DNA from 2 places in the Bradyrhizobium sp. 613_E4_N2_2 genome. Region 2 is predicted to be linked to the other one. Evidence: predicted binding sites of a transcription regulator. Region 2 holds the regulator's gene; the other holds the start of a gene.
The links. Region 2 encodes PhoB, which activates phosphate uptake and scavenging genes when phosphate is short. Its sites were predicted from a motif close to TGTCATNNANCTGTCAT; they were not measured.
Positions count from the first base shown of each region.

Region 1: a site for PhoB is predicted at 3,605-3,621, ahead of ugpB (sn-glycerol-3-phosphate ABC transporter substrate-binding protein UgpB). Genes of this name have one in related genera too.

Region 1 covers NZ_CP197234.1:120,817-128,278, forward strand. The annotation lists gene AB7290_RS00510 (TIGR02300 family protein) at 31-438, shown strand; tRNA gene AB7290_RS00515 (tRNA-Ala) at 535-610, shown strand; gene AB7290_RS00520 (GIY-YIG nuclease family protein) at 786-1,022, shown strand; gene AB7290_RS00525 (MarR family winged helix-turn-helix transcriptional regulator) at 1,031-1,489, opposite strand; gene AB7290_RS00530 (organic hydroperoxide resistance protein) at 1,641-2,066, shown strand; gene AB7290_RS00535 (CaiB/BaiF CoA transferase family protein) at 2,252-3,454, shown strand; gene ugpB (sn-glycerol-3-phosphate ABC transporter substrate-binding protein UgpB) at 3,675-4,991, shown strand; gene ugpA (sn-glycerol-3-phosphate ABC transporter permease UgpA) at 5,039-5,920, shown strand; gene ugpE (sn-glycerol-3-phosphate ABC transporter permease UgpE) at 5,920-6,768, shown strand; gene AB7290_RS00555 (sn-glycerol-3-phosphate import ATP-binding protein UgpC) at 6,781-7,462, shown strand, end outside.
Region 2 covers NZ_CP197234.1:8,659,284-8,666,745, forward strand. The annotation lists gene AB7290_RS41215 (aspartate aminotransferase family protein) at 1-761, opposite strand, end outside; gene AB7290_RS41220 (GcrA family cell cycle regulator) at 1,218-1,730, shown strand; gene phoB (phosphate regulon transcriptional regulator PhoB) at 1,965-2,672, opposite strand; gene phoU (phosphate signaling complex protein PhoU) at 2,688-3,404, opposite strand; gene pstB (phosphate ABC transporter ATP-binding protein PstB) at 3,416-4,237, opposite strand; gene pstA (phosphate ABC transporter permease PstA) at 4,234-5,079, opposite strand; gene pstC (phosphate ABC transporter permease subunit PstC) at 5,081-6,070, opposite strand; gene pstS (phosphate ABC transporter substrate-binding protein PstS) at 6,215-7,228, opposite strand; gene AB7290_RS41255 (ATP-binding protein) at 7,373-7,462, opposite strand, start outside.

The DNA.
Region 1 (7,462 bases), 8.5 Mb from region 2:
CGCTTTTCAGACATTCCCAGGATTCCTGCCGTGGCCAAGTCCGAACTCGGAACCAAACGTATTTGCCCGACCACGGGCAAGAAGTTCTATGACCTCAACAAGAATCCGGTGATCTCGCCCTATACCGGCGAAGTCGTCCCGATCGCGCCTGTGGCGCCGGCCCGCGCGACTCGCGGCGCCGAACCTCGCCACACGCCGGCTGCCGACACCACGCCGGAGCCGGCAGAAGTCGAAGAGGTCTCGCTCGAGGAGGCCGACGCCGAGGAAAACACCGGCAAGGTCAAGGCCGCGGTGCCCGAATCCGAGGACGACATCGAGGTCGACGAGACCATCGAGGACGATGACGACGATGATTCGACCTTTATCGCCGACGACGAAGAGGGCGATGAGGACGTCACGGACATCATTGGTGATGTCGGAGGTGATGAAGAGACTTGAGATCAGCCCTGATCTGTGAAAAAGGGTGCACCGCGCGAGTCACCAGGCTCGGCGGTCGGGAGTGATCCACCAGGATCCTGCCAACTGGAAGACTAAGGGGCCATAGCTCAGCTGGGAGAGCGCTTGCATGGCATGCAAGAGGTCGGCGGTTCGATCCCGCCTGGCTCCACCAGCCTTCGCTCGCTTCGCGAGCTTCGGCTGGGCAAGCCCGGGAAGTCCCTCGTAGCGAAGTGAGCGAAGGCTGTCCCGCCATAGCCCGAAGGGCGGCGGCGGACTTCATCGAGGATCACCAGCGAAGCCCCGTGATGGTTCCAAGCTGCTATCCTGCCCTCCGGGGAGGAAGCAGAATGAAATACGTCTATATCCTCGAAAGTCTCAATTCCGAGCATTTCTACGTCGGCATCACCGACGACCTACGGGCCCGTTTAGCCAAGCATAACGCCGGCGAGGTGCCACACACGTCGAAATATGGGCCTTGGAGAATTCGGACCTATTTCGCCTTTGATGACGCGGCACGCGCTGTCGCGTTCGAGCGATACCTGAAATCGGGCTCGGGGCGCGCCTTCGCGAAGAAGCACTTCTGATCGCCCCCCTACTCCCCGATCACCGCATTCAACCGATCCCGCAGCGCGACGATCTCGTCCTTCATCGCGACCAGCTCCGACACCGAGCAATCCGACGCCGCCAGGATCGATTGCGGCACGGCGCGCGCTTTTTCCTTCAAGGCATGGCCCTGCGGGGTCAGCGCGATCAGCACCTGACGTTCGTCCTCGCGCGAGCGCGTGCGCTTAACGAGGTGGGCGGCCTCGAGGCGCTTGAGCAGCGGTGTCAGCGTGCCCGAATCCAGGAACAGCTTTTCGCCGATGTCCTTGACCGGCACGTCGTCACGCTCCCACAGCACCAGCATCACCAGATATTGCGGATAGGTCAGGCCGAGCCGGTCGAGCAGCGGCTTGTAGACGCGGTTGAAGGCATGCGCGGCCGAATAGACCGCGAAGCAGATCTGATTGTCGAGGCGCTGCGGGTCCAGCGCCGATAATTTCCGGGGCATCGAGAATCTCACGCGGTTTCCTCCATTCTGGGACCGGGCGGCCGTACATTCAATTGCGAACAATTAAATGTGAGGCATGCAGATTTCAATTGCGCGCAATCTAATTGTTTGCGATGTAGGTTCCCCAACCCGAAGACCTGAGGAGACGAAAATGTCGGTAAACGTCCTGTACAAGACCAGCGCCAAAGCCACCGGCGGCCGCGACGGCCATGCGGCGACCCTCGACGGCGCGCTCGACGTCAAGCTCACCACCCCGAAGGAGCTCGGCGGCGGAGGCGGCGCCGGCAACAATCCCGAGCAGCTGTTTGCGGCCGGCTATGCCGCCTGCTTCATCGGCGCGATGAAGTTCGTGGCCTCGCAGGGCGGGCCGAAGGTTCCGGCTGACGCCTCGGTCACCTCCACCGTCGGCATCGGCCAGCGCTCGGCCGGCGGCTTCGGTCTCGACATCGATCTTGCCGTCTCGCTGCCGGGCCTTGCCCGGGCGGAAGCTGAGGCGCTGGTCGAGAAGGCCCACCAGGTGTGCCCCTACTCCAATGCCACGCGCGGCAATGTCGACGTTCGCCTGACGGTCGTCTGATCAAACGGCGGATTGGCTGGCCCGAGATCCCCCTCGGGCCGGCCGCTTCCCTTTAGTCTAGTTGTTTTGCCACGTTGCGGGATTGCACGGCGGCACCGCATACGCCCCTACGCACCAAGCCATTGCTGGCGCAAAAAAACCTCGCTAGGCCTGTGATCAATCATCGACACAGGGGAAGCGAAGGCATGACTGAAGCCGTTTTGGGCGCAATGAGCGGACTGCGCGTCATCGATCTCACGCGCGTGCTCGGCGGTCCCTACTGCACCCAGATCCTCGCCGACCACGGCGCCGACGTGATCAAGGTCGAGCCGCCCGCCGGCGACGAGGTGCGCGACTGGGGCCCTCCGTTCCACGACGAAGACGCGGCCTATTTCATCGGCATCAACCGTAACAAGCGCTCGATCGGCCTCGACCTCGCCTCCGAGGGCGGCCGCCTCGTGCTGCTCAAGATGCTGGAGACCGCCGACGTCCTGATCGAGAATTTCAAGCCGGGCACGCTGGAGAAATGGGGCATCGGCAACGATGTGCTCAGCAAGAAATTCCCGCGCCTCGTGCATTGCCGGATCTGCGGCTTCGGCGCCGACGGTCCGCGCGGCGGCAATCCCGGCTATGACGCCATCATCCAGGCGATGACCGGCATGATCGCGGCGACCGGTTCGCCCGAGAGCGGACCGATGCGGATCGGCGTGCCGCTGGTCGACATCACCACCGGCCTCTATGCGGCGATCGGCATCCTGATGGCGCTGTCGGAGCGGCAGCGCTCGGGCCAGGGCCAGTTCCTGGAGACGACGCTGTATGAGACCGGCCTTGCCATCATGCATCCGCACACCGCGAATTATTTCATGCACGGCAAGCCGCCGTCGCTCACCGGCAACGAGCATCCCAACCTCGTGCCTTACGCGATCTTCCCGACCAAGACCGACGACATCTTCATCGGTGTCGGCAATGACGGCACCTTCCGCAAGCTCGCCAAGGAGATCGGCAAGCCCGAGCTCGGCACCGATCCGCGCTTTGCCCGCAACAAGGATCGCATCGCCAATCGCGAGGCGCTGCGGGCCGAGCTTGCCGCCGTGTTCAGCCAGCACGAGGCCGAGCCGCTGTGCAATCGTCTGCTCGCCGCCGGCCTGCCCGCAGGTCCCGTGCAGAAGATCGACCAGGCCTTGACCAACGCGCACACGATCGCCCGCGGCGATGTCATCGAGAAGGACTGGTACAAGGGCGTGGCCTCGCCGATCCGGCTCGATCGCAGCAAGCCGAGCCTGCGGCGCCTGCCGCCGAAATTCAGCCAGCACTCCCAGGAGGTGCTGGGCGAGTTCGGCTACTCCAAATCGGAGATCGACGCGATGGTCGAGCAGGGCACCGTCTGCGGCCCCGAGCGCAAGCGCTAAACGCCCTCGCCGCCTCACCCGAGCAAATGCCGCACTGCGGCGCGGGCACGCATGTGCACCGCGAACGGAGGAGGCTGCGCGCTCGGCATTCGCCTATTTGACGGCTTCCCTTTTGGCCGCGCTTGCTGCTTTCGTTTCTCCCGCTTACACAGTCATGTGAACGTCATATGGCGCTGCTAGCGCAAGCGCTTCTTTTTGACGGCCAAGGGAGGTTTACTTGATGGCTCTTCGACACTTTGGGGCGGCTGCCGCAGTTGCAATCACGTTCGGCATGGGCGCATCGCCGGCCTTGGCCGTGACCGAAATCCAGTGGTGGCACGCGATGACCGGCGCCAACAACGACGTCATCGTCAAGCTCGCCACCGACTTCAACGCCTCGCAGACCGACTACAAGGTGATCCCGACCTACAAGGGCAACTATCCCGATACGATGAACGCCGGCATCGCGGCGTTCCGCGCCGGCAACGCCCCGCACATCATGCAGGTGTTCGAAGTCGGCACCGCGACCATGATGGCCGCGACCGGCGCCGTAAAACCCGTCTACAAGCTGATGGCCGAGGCCGGCGAGAAGTTCGACCCCAAGATCTATCTGCCCGCCATCACCGGCTACTACTCGACCTCGAAGGGCGAGATGCTGTCGTTCCCGTTCAACTCGTCGTCGACCGTCATGTGGGTCAACCTCGACGAGCTCAAGAAGGCGAACGTCGAGATCCCCAAGACCTGGCCCGAAACGTTCGAGGCCGCCAAGAAGCTGAAGGCTGCGGGTCATGACACCTGCGGCTTCTCCGGCTCCTGGGTCACCTGGGTCAATCTCGAGCAGCTCTCCGCCTGGCACAACGTGCCGCTCGCCAGCAAGGCCAACGGCCTCGACGGCTTCGACACCGTGCTGGAGTTCAACGGCCCGCTTCAGGTCAAGCATCTCGAAACCCTGGTCGAGCTCCAGAAGACCAAGACCTACGACTATGCCGGCCGCACCAACACCGGCGAAGGCCGCTTCACCTCCGGCGAATGCCCGATCTACCTGACCTCGTCGGCATTCTTCGGCAACGTCAAGGCGCAGGCCAAGTTCAACTTCACCGCCGTGCCGATGCCATACTATCCGGACGTCAAGGGCGCGCCGCAGAACTCGATCATCGGCGGCGCTTCGCTCTGGGTGATGGGCGGCAAGTCGGCCGACGAATACAAGGGTGTCGCGAAGTTCCTGACCTTCCTCTCCGACACCGATCGCCAAGTCTACATCCACAAGGCCTCGGGCTATCTGCCGATCACCAAGGCGGCCTACGCCAAGGCGAAGGAAGAAGGTTTCTACAAGGATCAGCCCTATCTCGAGACCCCGCTGCTCGAGCTGACCAACAAGGAGCCGACCGAGAATTCGCGCGGATTGCGTCTCGGCAACATGGTTCAGCTGCGTGACGTCTGGTCGGAAGAGATCGAGCAGGCGCTGGCCGGCAAGAAGACCGCCAAGCAGGCGCTGGATGCTGCCGTCGAGCGCGGCAACACGATGCTGCGGCAGTTCGAAAAAACCGCCGTCAAGTGAGGCGATGAGCGGCAGGCCGCAAGCCGGCCTGCCGCTCACCTGACATCATGCAAAAGCAAGCCATTTTCCAAGCAAAACTATTGCCCTACGCGCTGGTTGCGCCCCAGCTCGCGATCGTCCTGATTTTTTTCTACTGGCCGGCCGCGCAGGCGGTGATCCAATCCTTCCTGCTCCAGGATGCCTTCGGTCTGTCGACAAGCTTCGTCTGGTTCGAGAATTATCAGGACCTGTTCAAGGACCCGGCCTATTTCGAGGCGGTTGTCCGTACGTTCGTCTTTTCGTTCGCCATCGCCGTCTCGTCGCTGTCCTTCGCGCTCTTGCTCGCCGTGATGGCGGACAAGCCGCTGCGCGGCTCAATGCTCTACCGCACGCTGCTGATCTGGCCCTATGCAGTGGCGCCGCCCGTGGTCGGCGTGCTCTGGATCTTCATGCTGCATCCTTCGCTCGGCGTGCTGTCGCGCTATCTGCGCAACCTGGGCGTCGACTGGAATCCGCTGCTTGACGGCAACCAGGCGGCTGGGCTGATCATCCTCGCCGCGGCGTGGAAGCAGATCTCCTATAATTTCCTGTTCTTCCTCGCCGGCCTGCAAGCCATCCCCCGAAGCGTGTTCGAGGCCGCCGCGATCGACGGCGCCCGTCCGATGCGGCGGTTCTGGACAGTGACCTTCCCGCTGCTGTCGCCCACGATCTTCTTCCTGCTGGTCGTCAACATCGTCTACGCCTTCTTCGACACCTTCGGCATCATCGACACCATGACCCGCGGCGGTCCCGGCACATCGACGGTCACGCTGGTCTACAAGGTCTATTCCGACGGCCTGCTCGGCGGCAATCTCGGCAGCTCGGCAGCGCAATCGGTGATCCTGATGGTCATGGTGATCGTGCTGACGGGAATCCAGTTCCGCTTCGTCGAACGCAAGGTGACCTACTGATGGTCGAAGAAGAGGGCTTTCGGCGCTACGTCGCCCACGCGATTCTCTGGATCGGGATCGCGATCGTCGCATTCCCGGTCTACATCGCGATCGTCGCCTCGACCCAGGACAACGCCCTGATCGCGAACGGGCAGATGTCGCTGCTGCCGGGCGGCCATTTCTTCGAGGTCTACTACAAGACCATCTTCGTCGGCACGAGCGGATCGACCCGCGAGCCCGTCGGCAACATGATGCTGAACTCGCTGGTAATGGCGCTGGCGATCGCGATCGGCAAGATCGCGATCTCGATCATCTCGGCCTATGCGATCGTGTATTTCCGCTTTCCGTTCCGGATGGCGATCTTCTGGATCATCTTCATCACGTTGATGCTGCCGGTCGAGGTGCGCATCTACCCGACCTACAAGATCGTCGCCGATCTGCACATGCTCGACAGCTATGCCGGCCTCGCGCTGCCGCTGATCGCGTCGGCCACCGCGACGCTGCTGTTCCGCCAGTTCTTCATGACCGTGCCGGACGAGCTGCTGGAGGCCTCGCGCATCGACGGTGCCGGCCCCTTGCGTTTCTTCTGGGATACGCTGCTGCCGCTGTCGCGCACCAACATGGCGGCGCTGTTCGTGATCCTCTTCATCCTCGGCTGGAATCAATATCTCTGGCCGCTGCTGATCACCACGCGCGACGACATGCAGACCATCCAGGTCGGCATCCGCAAGATGATCACCACCACCGATGCGCTGACCGAATGGCCGATCGTGATGGCCACCGCCGTGCTCGCCATGCTGCCGCCGGTGTTCGTCGTCGTCGCCATGCAGAAATTGTTCGTGCGCGGCCTGGTCGAGACGGAAAAGTAGAAGCGAGTTTTCATGGCTAACGTTACCCTGCGCAACGTCCGCAAGACCTATCCCGGCGGCTTCGAGGCCATCAAGGGCGTCAACGTCGATGTCGGCGACGGTCAGTTCTGCGTGCTGGTCGGTCCCTCCGGCTGCGGCAAGTCCACGCTGCTGCGCATGGTCGCAGGTCTCGAGACTGTCACCGGCGGCGAGATCGACATCGGCGGCCGAATCGTCAACCAGATCGAGCCCGCCGATCGCGACATCGCGATGGTGTTCCAGAACTACGCGCTCTATCCGCATATGAGCGTCTTCAACAACATGGCCTACGGCCTGCGCAACCGCGGCATGAAGGAGGCCGAGGTCAAGACCCGCGTCGACGAGGCCGCACGCGTGCTCGAGCTCACGCCGATGCTGGAGCGCAAGCCGCGTCAGCTCTCCGGCGGCCAGCGCCAGCGCGTCGCCATGGGCCGCGCCATCGTGCGCCAGCCGAAAGTGTTTCTGTTCGACGAGCCGCTGTCGAACCTGGACGCAAAGCTGCGCATCGCTATGCGGGTCGAGATCCGCAAATTACAGCGCCGGCTCAACACGACCTCGATCTACGTCACCCACGACCAGCTCGAGGCGATGACGCTCGCCGATATTCTCGTGGTCATGAATGGCGGCCAGGTCGAGCAGGTCGGCAATCCGCTGGCGATCTACGAGAAGCCGGCGA
Region 2 (7,462 bases):
GGGAAGCCGCCACCGAGCGCTTTGGCCAGCGACATCACGTCAGGCGTGACGCCGGTGCGGCGATGCGCGAACAGATCGCCGGTGCGGCCCATGCCGGTCTGCACCTCGTCGAACGCGAGCAGCAGGCCCTTCTCATCGCAGAGCTGGCGCAACGCCCTCAGGAAGGCGGGCGTTGCCGAACGCACGCCACCCTCGCCCTGGATCGGCTCGATCAGGATGCCGGCGGTCTGCGGACCGATCGCCTTCTTGACGGCGTCGATATCGCCATGCGGGACCTGGTCGAAGCCGTCCATCGGCGGGCCAAACCCTTCGAGATATTTTGCCGAACCGGTCGCGGCGAGCGTTGCCAGCGTGCGGCCGTGGAAGGCGCCTTCGAAGGTGATGATGCGGTAACGTTCCGGATGACCCTTGGAGAAGTGATGATGGCGGACGAGCTTGATCACACCTTCCAGCGCTTCGGCGCCGGAATTGCAGAAGAACACGAAGTCCGCGAAGCTTTCGTTGCACAGACGCGCGGCGAGCTTCTCGCCGTCCGGGCTCTGGAACAGGTTCGACATGTGCCAGAGTTTGGTGGCCTGCTCTTGCAACGCTTTGACCAACGCAGGGTGAGCATGGCCGAGCGCATTCACCGCCACGCCCGAGGTGAAATCGAGATAGCGATCGCCATTGGTCGCAATCAGCCAGCAGCCTTCACCGCGCTCGAAACCGAGGTCGGACCTGGCGAAAACGGGGAGCAAATGCGGCGCTGCGCTGTTAGTCATGACGATCACTTGAATGTTGCGGACGGCGTGAGCGTGCATTGCGCAACGCACCATTGACCGGCCCGGAAAACGAAACGTGCCGCCTTTTAAGGGCGGCACGCGAGACTATCTTATGCCTGGTGAAACCGGTGTCAATGCCGCCCGGAAAGCCTCGCGAAACGCAGAATCCGTAGTCTTGCGGTGGCGATTTTGCGTATTTCCGCCACGGAACATGTGGAAGCGAGTCGGCGGACTCTTGCGCGTGAGTCACGCCATATTGTAGCGTTTGGCTTGTCAGATACGACATCTCGTGCAGCAGTTCTGATCCTCTAAGTCCTCATGTACCGGCGTAAGCGTTCGGGCGCATCTGGTGCGCCCGGCGAGCCTTAAGGGATTCTGGCGGCACGGGTTTTTCGAAGCTTAGGCATTCGCCGTGCGGCCGCCAGGATGGCAGGCGCCGGCGAAGGAAAGGGTGCAATGACCGTTTTGACCTGGTCGGATGATCGCGTCGAGCAGCTGAAAAAGCTCTGGGAGGCCGGGCTTTCGGCCAGCCAGATCGCCGCTGAACTCGGCAATGTGACCCGCAATGCCGTAATCGGCAAAGTGCACCGGCTCGGCCTGTCGGGCCGCGCCAAGAGCCCTTCATCGGCAGCGCCGCGGCCGCGCAAGGCACGCCCCGCCCAGCACATGATGCGGGTGACCCGCCCGATCGCGCGCGGCAACACCGCGCTGGCGCAAGCCTTCGAAGTCGAGGTCGAGGCCGAACCGGTCACCTACGACAACGTCGTGCCGATGAGCCAGCGGCTGTCGCTGCTGGAGCTGAACGAGGCCACCTGCCACTGGCCGGTCGGCGATCCCTCGAGCCCGGATTTCTTCTTCTGCGGCGGCAAGGCGCTCTCCGGCCTGCCCTACTGCGCCCAGCACTCGCGCGTGGCGTATCAGCCCGCGGCCGATCGCCGGCGCGCGCCGGCGAAGCCGGGTCCGCGCTGAGGTATCGGATTAGCTGACTACGAAGACGGCGCCGTCACGCGATGACGGCTCAACTCACTCGGTGTCGTCCCTGCGAACGCAGGGACCCATAATCCCGGCGCGTAGTTATTGCGCGGGATGATCACTCCGAGTCTTCGCCAAACCACTCCCTGTGGTTATGGGTCCCTGCGTTCGCAGGGACGACATCGAGGATGCGGTGGCAGCCCGCTAAATCACGTCTGCCACAGCAACCCCTTACGCTTGCTCCGCCTTCGCAAAGCGATCGTCCAGTGCGTAGCCCGCGCCGCGGACGGTGCGGATCGGGTCCTGCTCGCGGCCGAGATTGAGCAGCTTGCGCAGGCGCCCGATATGGACGTCGACGGTGCGCTCGTCGATGTAGATGTCACGGCCCCAGACGCTGTCGAGCAGCTGCTCGCGCGAGAACACGCGGCCGGGATGCTCCAGGAAGAACTCCAGCAGGCGATATTCGGTCGGGCCGAGATCGATCGGCCGGCCCGAGCGCGCCACGCGACGCTTGTCGCGGTCGAGCTCGATGTCGCCATAGGCGAGCACGGTGGCGAGCCGCTCGGGGCTGGCGCGCCTGAGCAGGCCCTTCACGCGTGCCAGCAGCTCCGGGACCGAGAACGGCTTGACGATGTAGTCGTCGGCGCCGGTCGCAAGGCCCCGCACCCGCTCGCTCTCCTCGCCGCGCGCGGTGAGCATGATGATCGGGAGCTGCTTGGTCTCGGGCCGGGTGCGCAGCCGCCGGCACAGCTCGATGCCGGAGAGGCCCGGCAGCATCCAGTCGAGCACGATCAAATCGGGGATGTGCTCCTTGAGGCGGGTGTCGGCATCGTCGCCGCGCATCACCGTCTCGACGTCATAGCCGTCGCCTTCGAGGTTGTAGCGGAGAAGCTCGGTGAGAGCTTCCTCGTCCTCAACCACCATAATGCGTGCGCCCATGGTGTTCGTCGCTCCTTAAGTGTTCGGGACCGTCGTGGCGAAGGTCGTCATGTCGCCCTTCGGCCGCTTGTCGGTGATCGCCTGGCCCTCGATCATGTAGAACACGGTCTCGGCGATGTTGGTGGCGTGGTCACCGATGCGCTCGATGTTCTTGGCGCAGAACATCAGATGGATGCAGAACGAGATGTTGCGCGGATCCTCCATCATGTAGGTGAGGAGCTCGCGGAACAGCGAGGTGCAGATGGCGTCGACTTCCTCGTCGCCCTTCCACACCGCCATTGCCGCCGGCAGATCGTGCGCGGCATAGGCGTCCAGCACCGACTTGACCTGTTGCTGCACGAGGTCGGTCATGTGCTCCAGACCGCGGAACAGCTTGAGCGGATGGAAATCCGTCTCCAGCGCCGCGACGCGCTTGCCCATGTTCTTGGCGAGGTCGCCGATCCGCTCGAGATCGGTCGCGACGCGCATGGCGCCGACGATCTCGCGCAGATCCACCGCCATCGGCTGGCGGCGCGCGATGGTGAGAACGGCGCGCTCCTCGATCTTCTTCTGGAGCGCGTCGAGCTCGGCGTCGATGGTCACGACGCGCTGGCCGAGCGCGACGTCGCGGCGGATCAGCGCGTCGACGGAATCGACGATCATGCGCTCGGCGATGCCGCCCATCTCGGCGACCAGGCGCGTGAGTTCCTGGAGGTCGGTGTCGAAGGCCTTTGCGGTATGTTCAGAACCCATGTTCCGTCTCCTCAGCCGAACCGGCCGGTGATGTAATCCTGCGTGCGCCGGTCGGTCGGCGACGTGAAGATCTTGCTGGTGTCGTCGAACTCGATCAGCTCGCCGAGATACATGAAGGCGGTCTTGTCGGAGACGCGCGCCGCCTGCTGCATGTTGTGGGTGACGATCGCGATCGTGTAGTTCTCGGACAGCTCCTGGATCAGCTCCTCGACCTTGGCGGTCGAGATCGGGTCGAGCGCCGAGCAGGGCTCGTCGAACAAGATCACCTCGGGCCGCACCGCGACCGTGCGGGCGATGCAGAGGCGCTGCTGCTGGCCGCCGGAGAGCGACAGGCCGGAGGCGTTGAGCTTGTCCTTGACCTCGTTCCACAGCGCGCCGCCGCGCAGCGCCTTCTCGACGCGGTCGTCCATCTCGGACTTCGAGATCTTCTCATAGAGACGGATGCCGAAGGCGATGTTTTCGTAGATCGTCATCGGGAACGGCGTCGGCTTCTGGAACACCATGCCGACGCGGGCGCGCAGCAAATTGAGGTCCAGCTTGGGGTCGAGGACGTTGGTCTGGTCGAGCATGAGCTGACCGGTGACGCGCTGGCCCGGATAGAGGTCGTACATCCGATTGAAGATGCGCAGCAGGGTCGACTTGCCGCAGCCAGACGGGCCGATGAACGCCGTGACGCGGTTGGTGCCGAGCGCCAGATTGATGTTCTTCAGCGCGTGGTGCTCGCCGTAATAGAAATTGAGGTTGCGCACCGTCACCTTGGCCGGAGCTTCGGGCAGCACCGGCGCCTGGGGCAAACCACCGGCCGCGCTCATCGATACGGAAAGATCACTCATTTTGCGGTCCTCTCGGCGCTCAGAATGCGCGCGCCAATATTCAGGGCAAGAACGGTCAGGGTGATGAGCAGCGCGCCGCTCCAGGCGAGCTGCTTCCAGTAGGCGTAGGGGCTCTGCACGAAATTGTTGATGGTGACCGGCAGGTTCGCCATCGTCTTGTTCAGACCCAGGCTGAAGAACTGGTTCGACAGCGCGGTGAAGAGCAGCGGCGCGGTCTCGCCGGCGACGCGGGCGGTGGCCAGCATCACGCCGGTAATGAGGCCCGAGCGCGCCGCGCGATAGGCGATGCGCTTGATCACCAGCGAGCGCGGCAGGCCGAGCGCCGAGGCCGCCTCACGCAGTGCGTTCGGCACCAGCAGCAGCATGTCCTCGGTCGTGCGCAGCACCACCGGGATGACGATCACCGCAAGCGCGAGGCAGCCGGCAATCGCCGAGAAGCCGCGCATCGGCACCACCACCGCACCATAGATGAACAGGCCGATGATGATCGAGGGCGCCGAGAGCAGGATGTCGTTGATGAAGCGGATCACCGAGGTCAGGCGGTCGTTGCGGCCGTACTCGGCGAGATAGGTGCCGGCGAACAGACCGAGCGGCGCGCCGATGCCGACGCCGAGCACGGTCATGATGATCGAACCCACGATGGCGTTGCGCAGGCCGCCCTCGGTCGAGCCCGGAGGCGGCGTGTCCGCAACGAAGAGCTCCAGGTTCAGGCCGGCAATGCCGTTGTAGAGCAGCGTCATCAGGATCAGCGCGAGCCATGTGACGCCGAAGGCAGCGGCAGCCAGGCAGAGCACACGGATGACGATGTCCATGCGGCGGCGGCGTGCGTAGATCGGGTTCATGTTACTTCCCCGCCTTCTTTTCAAGACGCATCAGCATCAACCGTGCAGCCGCGAGCACGAAGAATGTCAGCACGAACAGCAGCAGGCCGAGCAGGATCAGGCCGGACTGGTGCAGGCCGTCGCTTTCGGCGAACTCCGATGCGATCGCCGCCGAGATCGTGGTGCCCGGGGCGAAGATCGACGACGAGATGCGGAACGAGTTGCCGATGATGAAGGTCACCGCCATGGTCTCGCCGAGCGCGCGGCCGAGCGCCAGCATGACACCGCCGATGACGCCGACGCGGGTATAGGGGATCACCACGCTGCGCACGACTTCCCAGGTGGTGCAGCCGACGCCGTAGGCGGCTTCCTTGAGCACCGGCGGCACCGTCTTGAACACGTCGACCGAGATCGAGGTGATGAAGGGCAGCACCATGATGGCGAGGATCAGCGCCGCGTTGAACAGGCTGAGATAGGACGGCGGGCCTGCGAAGATCGCGCCCAGCACCGGGATGCCGTCGAAGATCTTGATCATGAAGGGCTGGAACGTGTTGGCCAGGAACGGGCCGAGCACGAAGAAGCCCCACATGCCGTAGATGATCGAGGGAATGCCGGCGAGCAGCTCGATCGCCATGCCGATCGGGCGGCGCGCCCATTGCGGGCAGAGCTCGGTCAGAAAGATCGCAATGCCGAGACCGACCGGAATGGCGATCGCCATCGCGATGAAGGAGGTGATGAGCGTGCCGTAGATCGGGCCGAGCGCGCCGAGCACGGGCGGATCTGCCGACGGCGCCCAGCGCTGCGTCCACAGGAAGGCGAAGCCGTATTCCTTCATCGCCGGGAACGCGCCGACGATCAGCGAGATGATGATGCCACCGAGGATGAGGAGCACCGAGATCGCGGACAGCCGCGTGATCCAGTAGAAGGTGAGGTCGCCGAGCTTGAAGGCGCCCAAGGCCTTGGCGCGGTCATACGGTCCGGCGTCGTCGATTACATCGCTCTGAACGGCCATCTCTGCCACGCCGATCCCCTGTGCCCGTTTGATATACGCTTGTTGTCGGTCTTGTTGTTGGTCTTGCGCTCCGGATGCGGCGCGAGGCCGATCCGGAGCGGAGGTCTTGTGAGATCCCGGCGCCCAGTCCGGGACACAGAGCGCTTAGCTCTTGATCTCGGCAGCCCAGGTCTTCTCGATCAGTTGGACGACCGGGTCCGGCATCGGGATATAGTCGAGCTCTTCAGCCGCCTTGCCGCCGCTCTTGAAGGCCCAGCGGAAGAACTTGATGGCTTCCTGCGAGGCTGCCTTGTCGGTGGCATCCTTGTGCATGAGGATGAAGGTCGCCGCCGTGATCGGCCAGGACTTGTCGCCGGGCTGGTCGGTCAGGATGACGTAGTAGCCGGGAGCCTTGGCCCAGTCGGCGTTGGAAGCGGCCGCCTGGAAGGCTTCGACCGTCGGCTGCACCGGCTTGCCGGCCTTGTTGACGAGGCCGGTGTAGGTCAGCTTGTTCTGCTTGGCATAGGCGTACTCGACGTAGCCGATCGAGTTCTTGGTCTGGCTGATGTTGCCCGACACGCCTTCGTTGCCCTTGGCGCCGACGCCGACCGGCCACTCGACCGCGGTGCCCTCACCGACCTTGCTCTTCCAGTCCGCGCTGGCCTTAGCGAGATAGTTGGTGAAGTTGAAGGTGGTGCCCGAACCATCCGAGCGGCGGACCACGGTGATCGCGTCCGACGGCAGCTTCACGTTCGGATTGAGCTTCTTGATCGCGGCGTCGTCCCACTTGGTGATCTTGCCGAGATAGATGCTGGCCAGGGTCTCGCCGTCGAACACCAGCTCGCCGGGCTTCACGCCCTCGATGTTGACGACCGGAACGATGGCGCCCATCACCATCGGCCACTGGACGAGGCCGTCCTTCTCGAGCTGCTCGGCCTTGAGCGGCGCGTCGCTGGCGCCGAAGGTCACGGTCTTGGCCTGGATCTGCTTGATGCCGCCGCCGGAGCCGATCGACTGGTAGTTCAGACCGTTGCCGGTCTCCTTCTTGTAGGCGTCAGCCCACTTGGAATAGATCGGGAACGGGAACGTCGCACCGGCACCCGTGATGTCGGCAGCAAACGCCGCCGTCGCCGATGCGGCGACCAAGCCGGCAGCGACGATAGTTTTGATGAAATTCATGGTGGTCTCCATACAGGGGAGCGAAGCGCCATCCGCGCCCGATCGCGCTCCCCGTGCCGCCCCTTTAGGAGCGGTCGGCTGTGCTTTTACGAAGGTTTCGTGACAGCTGGATGACACGGCCAAGCGATTGAAATCGCTTGAATATCAGGTCGAGGCCGCGGTCTTCGCCTGGGGAAAACAGGCCGTGAAAACGGCGCCCTGCTTGGGCACGCTCTCGATCAAAAGCCGGCCGCG